Regions from separate parts of the Agrobacterium sp. DSM 25558 genome, predicted to be linked through region 2. Evidence: predicted binding sites of a transcription regulator. Region 2 holds the regulator's gene; the other holds the start of a gene.
What was found. Region 2 encodes LexA, which represses DNA repair genes until DNA is damaged. Its sites were predicted from a motif close to TGTTCNNNNTGTGTTCNG; they were not measured.

Region 1 (5,008 bases), on a different contig from region 2:
GACGGTCAGGAAGTATGGCGCGTATTCCATCTCCTTGATCAGATCGAGTTCGTGTTTGACGGCTCGCAGCACGCTCTGTGGCAGGCCCTCCGGGTATCGATCAGGAATACATTCGCGGACGCACTGCTCCAGCGACTGCTGGGCATCCAAGCCGTCTATCAGCGCTTCCTCGGGATACTCGTACGTCAGCTCCTCAAGCGAGAACCTGCATTGCTCAACGATCTCCATCGTGCGTTCGAGAGCCTGCGTGTATCGTGGGAACAAGCGCTCCATCTCCTCCGGGGGCTTGAGATAGCGGTCGGCGTGACGCTCGCGGTCAAAGCCAACATCGTCGATGGTCGTGGTCGTGCGAATGCAAGTGACAATATCCTGAAGCTGCCGTCGAGACGGCTCATGGAAGAGAACATCGTTCGTGACCACCGTCTTCACCTTGAACTTCGTCGCGAGGTTCGAAAGCTCGTGCAGCCGCATCTGGTCGTTTGGCCGCCGTCTGAGGCTAAGCGAGAGATAGGCGCGCCTGCCGAAAATCTCGTTCATCTTGCGGAGCTGCACCGCACAGACATCGTCAGCGAGATCAGGCACGAGGATGCCGACCAGCCCTTCGGCATAGAGCGCGAGATCATCGATATGAAGGATGCAGTTGTTCTTGCCGCCCCTGCCCTTGCCGACGGTAATAAGGCGAGTGAGCCGGGAATAAGCGGCCTTGTCGGTCGGGTAGACGAGAACCGACATGCCGTCCTGCAGATCGAGCCGGCAGCCGACCACAAGACGTAGCCCGGTTTCGCGGGATGCCTCCAACGCGCGAACGATCCCAGCAAGACTGTTACGGTCAACGACCCCCACGGCTTCGATGCCCAGCTCCTTGGCGGTCGCGAACAATTCCTGTGCAGATGACGCTCCGCGCAGGAAGCTGAAATGTGTGGTGACCTGCAGCTCCGCATATTTCATCAGGCAAAGATCCCGTGCATGAACCAGCGATGGGAGCCCGTTTCCGGATCGATGCCGTCGCCGGAGCGAAAGATCCAGAACCGTTCGCCGTCGTCGTTCTCGATGACGAAGTAATCTCGCACCGCCTCGAGCTCGGTCGGCCGTTTCCACCACTCACCGAATATGCGTTCCGGGCCGTCGGCTCGCTTCACGCGGTGGCGCTTGCCACGCCATGTAATTGTCGCTGGTGGATAGTCTGGCATCATTGCGATCGCCTGGATCTGCTCCGGTCGTTCGAACAGTCGCACGGGCCTGCGCCAATGCCCGACCCAGCTTTCAGCCATCTCCTCGGCGACTGCTGAGACCTGCTGCACGCTGCGCTCGGGAACATCCGACGCTACCGGCGCCAAACGGTAGACGCGCTGGCCGCCACGGTTGCTGAAGATGTCGATCAAAGGTGTCAGGTCGGTTATCTCCTCTTCTACGAGAGACGACGACTTCTGCTCTTCGTGCAGCGGTTCCGCCGACACGGCAACGAGAACGAGTTTCTCGATGCCGAAACCAGGATCGATCTGCTCTGTGCGATCCCTGAACAGCTTCGTAAGCCACGCGACGTCGCGTGCGGGTTTGGCAGTCCCAGCTCTGATCGCCTGTAGGGTGTTGTCGACGCGATGCACGATGAGGTCAGTCCGACGCGCGCCGAGGCCGCGTTTCTCCAGTTCGGCGACGAGCTGGACGACGAGCCGACCGACGTATTTATTGATCGTATCGGCCGCACCTATCGGTTCCTGAAACGATCTGGAGACCTCAACGAGATCGGCAGTGCGGATCGGATCGATAGGCTCCCCGGTCCGACCAAACATCTGGTCGAGGCGGCGGCCGACTTCAGGCCCGAAACGCAGGGCCAGCGGTGCTCTTGGGGTATTGGAAAGTTCGGCTATGGAATGAAAGCCAAGGACACGGAGGTCTTGGACCACTTTCTCCGGCAGTCGCAGCAATGAGATCGGTAGCTTTTCGACGGCGCGCACGATCTCGCCGCGAGGAACGATCACGGTATCGCGGTTGATGGCACGGACGCATGCGTGGGCAGCGCCCCATGTGTCCGCGATGGCAACCTTGGCAGTCAACTTCCTCGAATGGAATGTATTCACGATGCCGCTGATCATCTTTGCTTCGCCGCCTTGGAGATGGTCCGCGCCCTCGGTGTCCAGCACGAGACCGTCCTTGCCGTCGACCGCGACGATCGGGGAATAGTGACCAAGCGCCCACAGCGCGATGCGATCCAGCGCGGCGGCATCGGCGCCGGGATCTGCATCGATGAGCATCAGCCCGCGGAAGATCGCCTGAGCCTTCGCCGCGGCCATGCCGACGCGGACACCGATCTTCTGCGCAGCCCCGTCGGCAGACGCGACCCACCGTTTGGATCCGCTCTTCGCGATCACCGCGATCGGTTGGTCAGCCGGAATGGTGGGATCGTCTCGTCTGATCCTGTCCGTGGCCAGCTCCGGCAGATATATGGATACGACCCTCGCCATCACACGCTCCTACGCAGAACTCTTTGCATTCGCCGGCACGCGATCTCATCAACTCAAGAAACCATCGAGGTCGCCCTACTCCCGGTACCGGAAGTCCTTCGGACGGCAGCACGCTTACCCGCCACCTTGTGGTCGATGCGGTCGGCTGGCCGAAGTCGTTTGCCTCTGTCTGCCTTCGCCAACGGCGCACTGCCAAGGCAATTGTCCCGGTTCGCTCCGCGACGAGCTGGAGCCGACGGCTCACGACCATTGGCAACCGCACCATCTCGCCGACAACCGCGCCACAGCCGCCGTAGGAAAGCGCTTCTTCCATGTTGGCAGCGACATCTTCTTCCTTGTCGCTCTCGACGAAGATGACCCTACGCGGATGCAGGCCTGCCTGAGCAAGAGCCGGGAAGAACAGATCGGGCCGCGTCAGACACCAGACGATCGGCCCCTTCGTGCGTGCTGCGATCCCGGCAGCGAAAAGGGCTGCGGCTGCGCCATCGACGGTTCCCGAACCACCCCCTGCGAATTCATGGAGTGCTCCATGGGCCAGACCGCCTGCCGGAAGAATGGCATCGATCTCCTCGACACCGAATGAAAGACAGCCCGTCTTCTTCGCGCCCTCACCCTCAATGGACGAGATGCGCTCGCGCAGATCAGCAAGGACTAGGTCGCGGACAGCCGACATCGGTCGCGGAATCCCTTCGGTTCGCGGAGTTCAGAAACACGGCATCATGCCGCCGACAATGCTTGATGTTCTTCTTCTGTTCCTTCATAACGGCAGAGTCAAGCGGTTCGGAAATAGGAATATGATCTCACCATTTTAGTGAATCTGCAAATTCTCGTTTTGAATCAGTTCGCTAGAGACTTTCTGTAAGTGACCGGCTCAATTGAAGAAAATTTCATTTTTGTTTCGACGTGAGGTTATCAGAATCATGGACCAATCTCCCGTCAGGACATTCTGCGCTAGTAAGAGAGGACATCCGCTCCATACCCCCCGTCCTGGCCGGTGCAGCATGTTTGAAGCTCTCAGGAGTTGGGGGCTCCAGCCAGCCAAGGTCGCCCGTGTCGGTGTTGGCGAAAGGCGTAGTCGACGGCGTTTGCTTCCCCGTCGAAAATGACGAGGTTGATCGATGAGCCGGAAATCATCTGCACTCGACCTGACGGCAAGGCTGCGTCAGGTGCGCGACCCGATCATCACAGTAGAATGTCGAACCTGTGGCCGCCACGGAGCACTTGATCGAGCCGCTCTGGTAAGGAAGCACGGTGCTAACATCACCTTCGGACGGCTGCGCCGGATGGCAGCGATGGGGTGTGATCGGCTGGTCGGCGAAGACGGAGATCGATGCGGGACGCGGTTTCCATGTCTTGAATAAGGAGGACATTGGTAACGTCTCGCTTATCTTCATCACCGAGGCAGGTTCGAATACGCATGGCATGAGGGTGTCAGTAATGATCAGAACTGGATGCCTGCTGCCGCGGCTCTCCTTTAGGTGTCACCTTCACAGACTTGCCCGGTCGCGCAGGCATTCATGCCAAACCGATAGCGGCTTTCGACCAAGGATCGCCATCCAAAGGCGACGAAGCCCGCCTCGCTGCTTGCTGTTACGGGTTCTTGAACCTGACGCCGACACCACCGCCATTGGTTGGGATAAACTCAATTCCATCCGCTTCCAGCGTCATCTTTATGAGCTTCAAATTTGCCGGCGTGATCGCCGGAATTCCGTTATCCATTTCGGCGCGCCGAATTGTAGAAACTCCCACGCTGGCTGACTCGGCAAGATATTCAGCCGTCCATCGGAGCAACGCTCTCGCTGCTCGAATTTGAGCTCCGGTTATTTCGCTCATCTTCTATGTTTTCTCATTGAAACATTTTCGTTCATATGCAATATTTTCGTTCACTCGGTCACATCCAGTGTTTGAGCCACCGGATGTGACCTGACCACACCTAGCTGTATGGAGCTCGGATCATGGCTGATTCTGAGAATAGCAGAACTTTGCCCGCAATCACGTGCAGAAACTCTCTGCAGACCGCGGAATGGTTCCTGTTCAACAATTTTTCTGACCAAGAGCATTGGTCGCCGGGCTTACGCGATGGCGTCCTGACGAAATGGCATGCCTGGAACCGTGCTTTTCACGAACTTGCTGCTTTTGGACGAGCTCAGCAGAAGCTTGAGAGCCAATTGATGTGCACAGCACCAGCGCTTCAGGTGGAAGTTATCTTGCCGAATAGCGCCGCGCCTTTCATGACCTCCTCGATCTCCTAGATTCAGGACCGATTGAGAGGAAATGACTTTACGGTGGCCCGAGCAAAAGCAGAGGCAGATTTGCTTGCCAAGCACAAGCAGTGGGAGGCTGTGGACGAGACTCTCGGCTACAGCCGCGCAAAGCGTGCGGAGGACGAGGCATCTCTCGTAGAGGAGCGTTTGGCCCGCGATCTCTCGCAAGCACAAGGGATGACAACCGTCGCCGTCGCCGCGAAGCTCCACTGTATTTTGGAGCGCGGTTCCCCCCGACCAGACAGTGACGAGTTTCCTTGGCCTCAGATCAGGTCAGTCCTG
Region 2 (5,008 bases):
CGCAACGTCGTCGCCTGGCTTGTAACCGGCCTTTTCGACGGACTTCATGATGAAGTCGAGAGCCTCAGGCGCGCTCTTCAGGCCTGGTGCAAAGCCACCCTCATCACCCACATTGGTGTTGAAGCCCTGTGCCGACAGTTCCTTTTTCAGAACGTGGAAGATTTCAGCGCCGATACGGACCGCGTCACGGATGTTTTCCGCGCCAACCGGCATGATCATGAATTCCTGGAAGTCGATCGGGTTGTCGGCATGCGCGCCGCCATTGATGATGTTCATCATCGGAACAGGCAGCAGATGCGCGTTTGGACCACCGACATAACGGTAAAGCGGCAAGCCAGTCGTTTCGGCAGCAGCCTTGGCAACAGCCAGGGAAACGCCGAGGATGGCGTTGGCACCCAGGCGGGACTTGTTTGGTGTGCCGTCAAGCTCGATCAGGGTCTGGTCGACATGAATCTGGCTCTCGGCATCGAACCCGCCCAGCGCGTCGAAGATTTCGGTGTTGACAGCTTCAACTGCCTTTTCAACGCCCTTACCGAGGTAGCGCTTGCCACCATCACGCAGTTCTACGGCTTCGTGCGCGCCTGTCGATGCGCCCGATGGAACTGCTGCACGACCGAAAGAGCCGTCTTCCAGGTAGACATCGACTTCAACAGTCGGATTGCCACGGCTGTCGAGAATTTCGCGTGCGATGATATCGGTAATGGCTGTCATGATCTCTCCCTTGGGATTGGAACAGGATTTTTCAGTTGCCTGTCTTAGAGTGCATACCGAAAACTGTGAAGCGCTTTTCGAATGATCGGCGCGATAAACAGGGCGACGGAATAGCGACTCGATGTGAATTTCTTCAGTCGCTGTAGACGACGCGCAAGAAATTACAATGACGGTGCCCGTTTCAGGCACCGCTTTTCAATAAAAGCCGATTAAGGCCAAAACCCGTCACGCAGATTTGGCGATGTCGTCAAAAGCGAGCAGCTTTTCCAGAAGCTTCGGCATGTCCTTCAGGTGAACCATGTTCGGACCATCCGATGGCGCGTTATCCGGGTCCTCATGTGTTTCCACGAAAAGACCCGCGATGCCAACGGCAACAGCAGCACGCGACAATGTTTCCACGAATTCGCGCTGACCGCCCGTCGAACCGCCCTGCCCACCCGGCTGCTGCACGGAGTGGGTAGCATCGAAAACAACCGGTGCGCCCAGAGATGCCATGATCGGCAGGGAGCGCATATCAGACACCAGCGTATTGTAACCGAAGGACGCACCGCGTTCGCACAGCAGCACATTCGGGTTACCGCTGTCGTTCAGCTTCGCCAGAACGTTCTTCATATCCCACGGCGCCAGAAACTGGCCCTTTTTGACATTGATGACGCGACCAGTCTTGGCAGCAGCCACCAGTAGATCCGTCTGACGGCTGAGAAACGCCGGAATTTGCAGAATATCAATCACCGGCGCAACGATGCCGCACTGTTCTTCCGTGTGAATGTCCGACAGAACCGGAAAGCCGAACTGCGCCTTCAACTCGGCAAAAATCTCCAATGCCTTGTCGATACCGATGCCCCGCTGGCCGGAAAGGGACGTGCGGTTGGCTTTATCGTAAGAAGACTTGTAAACCAGCCCGATACCCAGCTTGCCACACAGCTCTGACAACGTTTCCGCAATCATGAATGCGTGGTCGCGGCTTTCCATCTGGCAAGGTCCGGCGATCAGCGAAAAGCGTTCTGTATTGGAAAAGGAAACCGCTTTGGAGCCCTGCCCCGCAACGACTTTCAGATTGTTCGTTACACTCATCGTCTTTCCTTGCAATAAAGCGGGCGATTTCAATGGTGCAGACCATCGAGATATTCCCTTATCGTTTGTTGGCCACGCATTTAGCAGCAAGGCGGCCCAGAGTCACGGTATAGGTCCGCGTAAGACCATCTGGTGTTGCTGATTTACGCATCAACAGATGCTTAAATGAATTTCACCGAATTTTAAGGGATTGCAGAACACATATGGAACATATAGTGTTCGTTCTGTATTTGTTTCGCGAATCTTCGCCTCTAATTCCAAGGGTGTTCCTTCATGCTCACGCGCAAACAGCAGGAATTGCTTCTGTTCATTCATGAAAGAATGAAAGAGTCCGGCGTGCCGCCATCTTTCGATGAAATGAAAGATGCACTCGATCTTGCTTCAAAATCAGGTATCCATCGGTTGATCACCGCACTTGAGGAGCGCGGCTTCATTCGCCGGCTACCGAATCGGGCGCGCGCTTTGGAAGTCATCAAGCTTCCCGAATCCTATTCGCCACAAGCCAAGCCTCAACGCGGGTTTTCACCCAGCGTTATCGAGGGTAGCCTGGGCAAAGCAAAGGTGGCTGAACAGCCGCCCCGTCCCGCAGCGTCCAACGACAGCGCACCCAATTCTGTTAGCGTCCCAGTTATGGGCCGGATAGCTGCGGGTGTGCCGATTTCCGCAATTCAAAACAACACCCATGACGTTGTCGTTCCGATGGATATGTTGGGTTCGGGCGAGCACTACGCTCTGGAAGTCAAAGGCGATTCGATGATCGAAGCCGGGATTTTCGATGGTGATACGGTCATTATTCGCGATGGAAGCACTGCAAATCCGGGCGATATCATTGTGGCTCTGGTCGATGACGAGGAAGCAACGCTGAAGCGCTTCCGCCGAAAAGGCGCTTCCATTGCGCTGGAGGCTGCAAACCCTGCCTATGAGACGCGAATTTTCGGACCGGACAGAGTGAAAATTCAAGGCAAGCTGGTCGGTTTGATCCGCCGTTATCATTAATATGTTGCGGGCATGCGTTGTCATGCCCGCTACTCAAATTGTATTTTGATGGTCATAATATTCCCTGCCAGCCTGTCTGAAATATCAATTTAAGACCACAAAAAATCACGGCAGTTAGGCTACAAAACCTATATTCATTAGTCGGGTCACGAAATCCACTAATTGGTGTATCTCAATCTCGTTGCATCTGAGAATCACTACGTCGCTGTGTGCCTCGCGCTCGTCTTATCGAAGATCGAACGAACAGTTACCAACGTTGGCGTACCTAAATGTTGTTTTCGGGTAGGTCCGTCCGCGGCCATCAAATAGTTTGATGAGCATTATCACTCCGGCGGCCTGTATCCGGTCTATTGCGTGCCGTATTGATGGACGATAATGGGGAACATTGACATGTATGATCTTTACATAGCCAACAAGAATTACTCTTCATGGTCCCTGCGGCCATGGGTTTTGATGCGAACCTTGGAGATTTCGTTCAACGAAAAACTCGTACAGTTTGGCACGTCGAACCACGATTTCACGCGCTTCTCTCCGTCGGGAAAGGTGCCCTGCCTCGTAGAAAATGACCTGACCGTATGGGACAGCCTCGCCATCGCTGAATATCTGGCAGAGCGCCATGATGGTGTGTGGGCAAGTGATGCCAAAGCGCGGGCGTGGTCGCGCTCGGCGACTGCCGAGATGCATTCTGGTTTTCAGGCGTTGCGCAACGAACACCCAATGAGCGTCGGTTTGCGCATACGGCCATCGTCCATCAGCGAGCCCCTGCAGAGGGACATATCTCGAATAGACGCGCTCTGGCAGGACGGCTTGGCAGCTTTTGGTGGTCCGTTTCTGGCAGGGAAAAACTTCACCGCTATAGATGCGTTCTACTGCCCCGTTGCATTCCGGTTCCAGACCTACTCTACACCTCTGTCGGTGGAGGCCGAAGCCTACAAAAACCGCCTGCTTTCCCTTTCCGCCATGCAGGAATGGCAGGGTGCTGCTTTGCTGGAAACGTGGCGAGATGCGGGTCACGAGGCTGAGGCGCGGGCCGTGGGAGAATGGACAGCGGATCTGCGCGCGAAATAGCAAATGGCGGCAGCCACACGCTATGGGTCCAGCGCCAACATATTTTCGATATGCGCAGGCAACTCGGGATCGAAGTCCTCGCTGCGCCAATCATAACTGCGGTGCATGGTCCATGATCGATCCTGACCCTGCATTGCAACCTTCGCCCGTAGAACGGCGTCGCCTTTACGGCCAAGCCAGACTTCCATGGAGCCGGTACGTCGTAATGTCTCCTGACTGATCAGGATCGCACCGGACCGACAGGCGGCGAAGGGCACTCTGCGTGTCGTCACCACTAGGTCGGCAACGTCGCATGCCGTTCCCGTCAGCGCAGTGTTGGAAATAACCGCTACAGTTACGCCCTTCTGCGACTTAGCCACACACCACATATCTTTGCGGCAGGTGAATATATCCGTGGCACCGGTTGCTGCTCGCATCTCCTCGGCAGCCCGCGACTTTTCGATATCGGTCAAACCCGCCGTGCGGGCTTGAGAGCTAACCGCTTCCTCTGCATCATCACCAGCAGGTGACGTGACACGATCGAGCATTTTGGGGGCGACGTGATGCGCGGGTAAAGGCACGGCTCTTTGCCATTGCTCGTAAACGAAGCCGGAGGCGCGTTGTTTGGTGGAGGCAACCGCGTCTGCGGATGTCAGCGCGACCAGCGAACCATCCTCATAGATCAGCAGGTCCGGTTTATCGCGCCCCTGCTCGATCAGAAGCATGGCAAAGCCGGCGGCTATGAAGGGCAACCCAATCAAGGCAAGTCGTGTGCGAAGCAATGCCAGCAGCAGGAAACCCGTTGTTGAAATCGCCAGAAACCAGCCATTTTGCCGTCCAATCGTCTCGTCACCGCCCCAACTCGACACGGTCTTGGCCACTTCAATGACCATCGCCATGCCGTAGCCCATGATTTTCAGAAACGGCGCGTCGAGCCCGAATGGCATCAACAGCATGCCGATGAGCGCAAACGGCATGACGATCAGAGACATGATCGGCATCGCGGCAAGATTTGCTGCCAGCCCATAGGTGGTGATGCGATGAAAATGCTCGATGGAATAGATTGCCGTCGATATGCCACCGATCAGTGACGTGATCACGACACCGCCAATGATCGTCGCAGCCTTACTGGCTATCGATAGCCACCATGGCGGTCGGGAGATGACGAGACGCTCCCGCT

Region 1: DSM25558_RS14075 (ImuA family protein) is a predicted target of LexA. The motif match lies at 3,202-3,219, and genes of this name have one in related genera.

What each region holds. Positions count from the first base shown of each region.
Region 1 is NZ_FMUD01000015.1:24,866-29,873, forward strand. Features, by position in the region: gene DSM25558_RS14065 (error-prone DNA polymerase) at 1-948, opposite strand, end outside; gene DSM25558_RS14070 (Y-family DNA polymerase) at 948-2,462, opposite strand; gene DSM25558_RS14075 (ImuA family protein) at 2,383-3,135, opposite strand; gene DSM25558_RS14085 (helix-turn-helix domain-containing protein) at 4,053-4,295, opposite strand.
Region 2 is NZ_FMUD01000001.1:209,450-214,457, forward strand. Features, by position in the region: gene eno (phosphopyruvate hydratase) at 1-711, opposite strand, end outside; gene kdsA (3-deoxy-8-phosphooctulonate synthase) at 937-1,785, opposite strand; gene lexA (transcriptional repressor LexA) at 2,059-2,781, shown strand; gene DSM25558_RS01110 (glutathione S-transferase family protein) at 3,172-3,849, shown strand; gene DSM25558_RS01115 (ComEC/Rec2 family competence protein) at 3,870-5,008, opposite strand, start outside.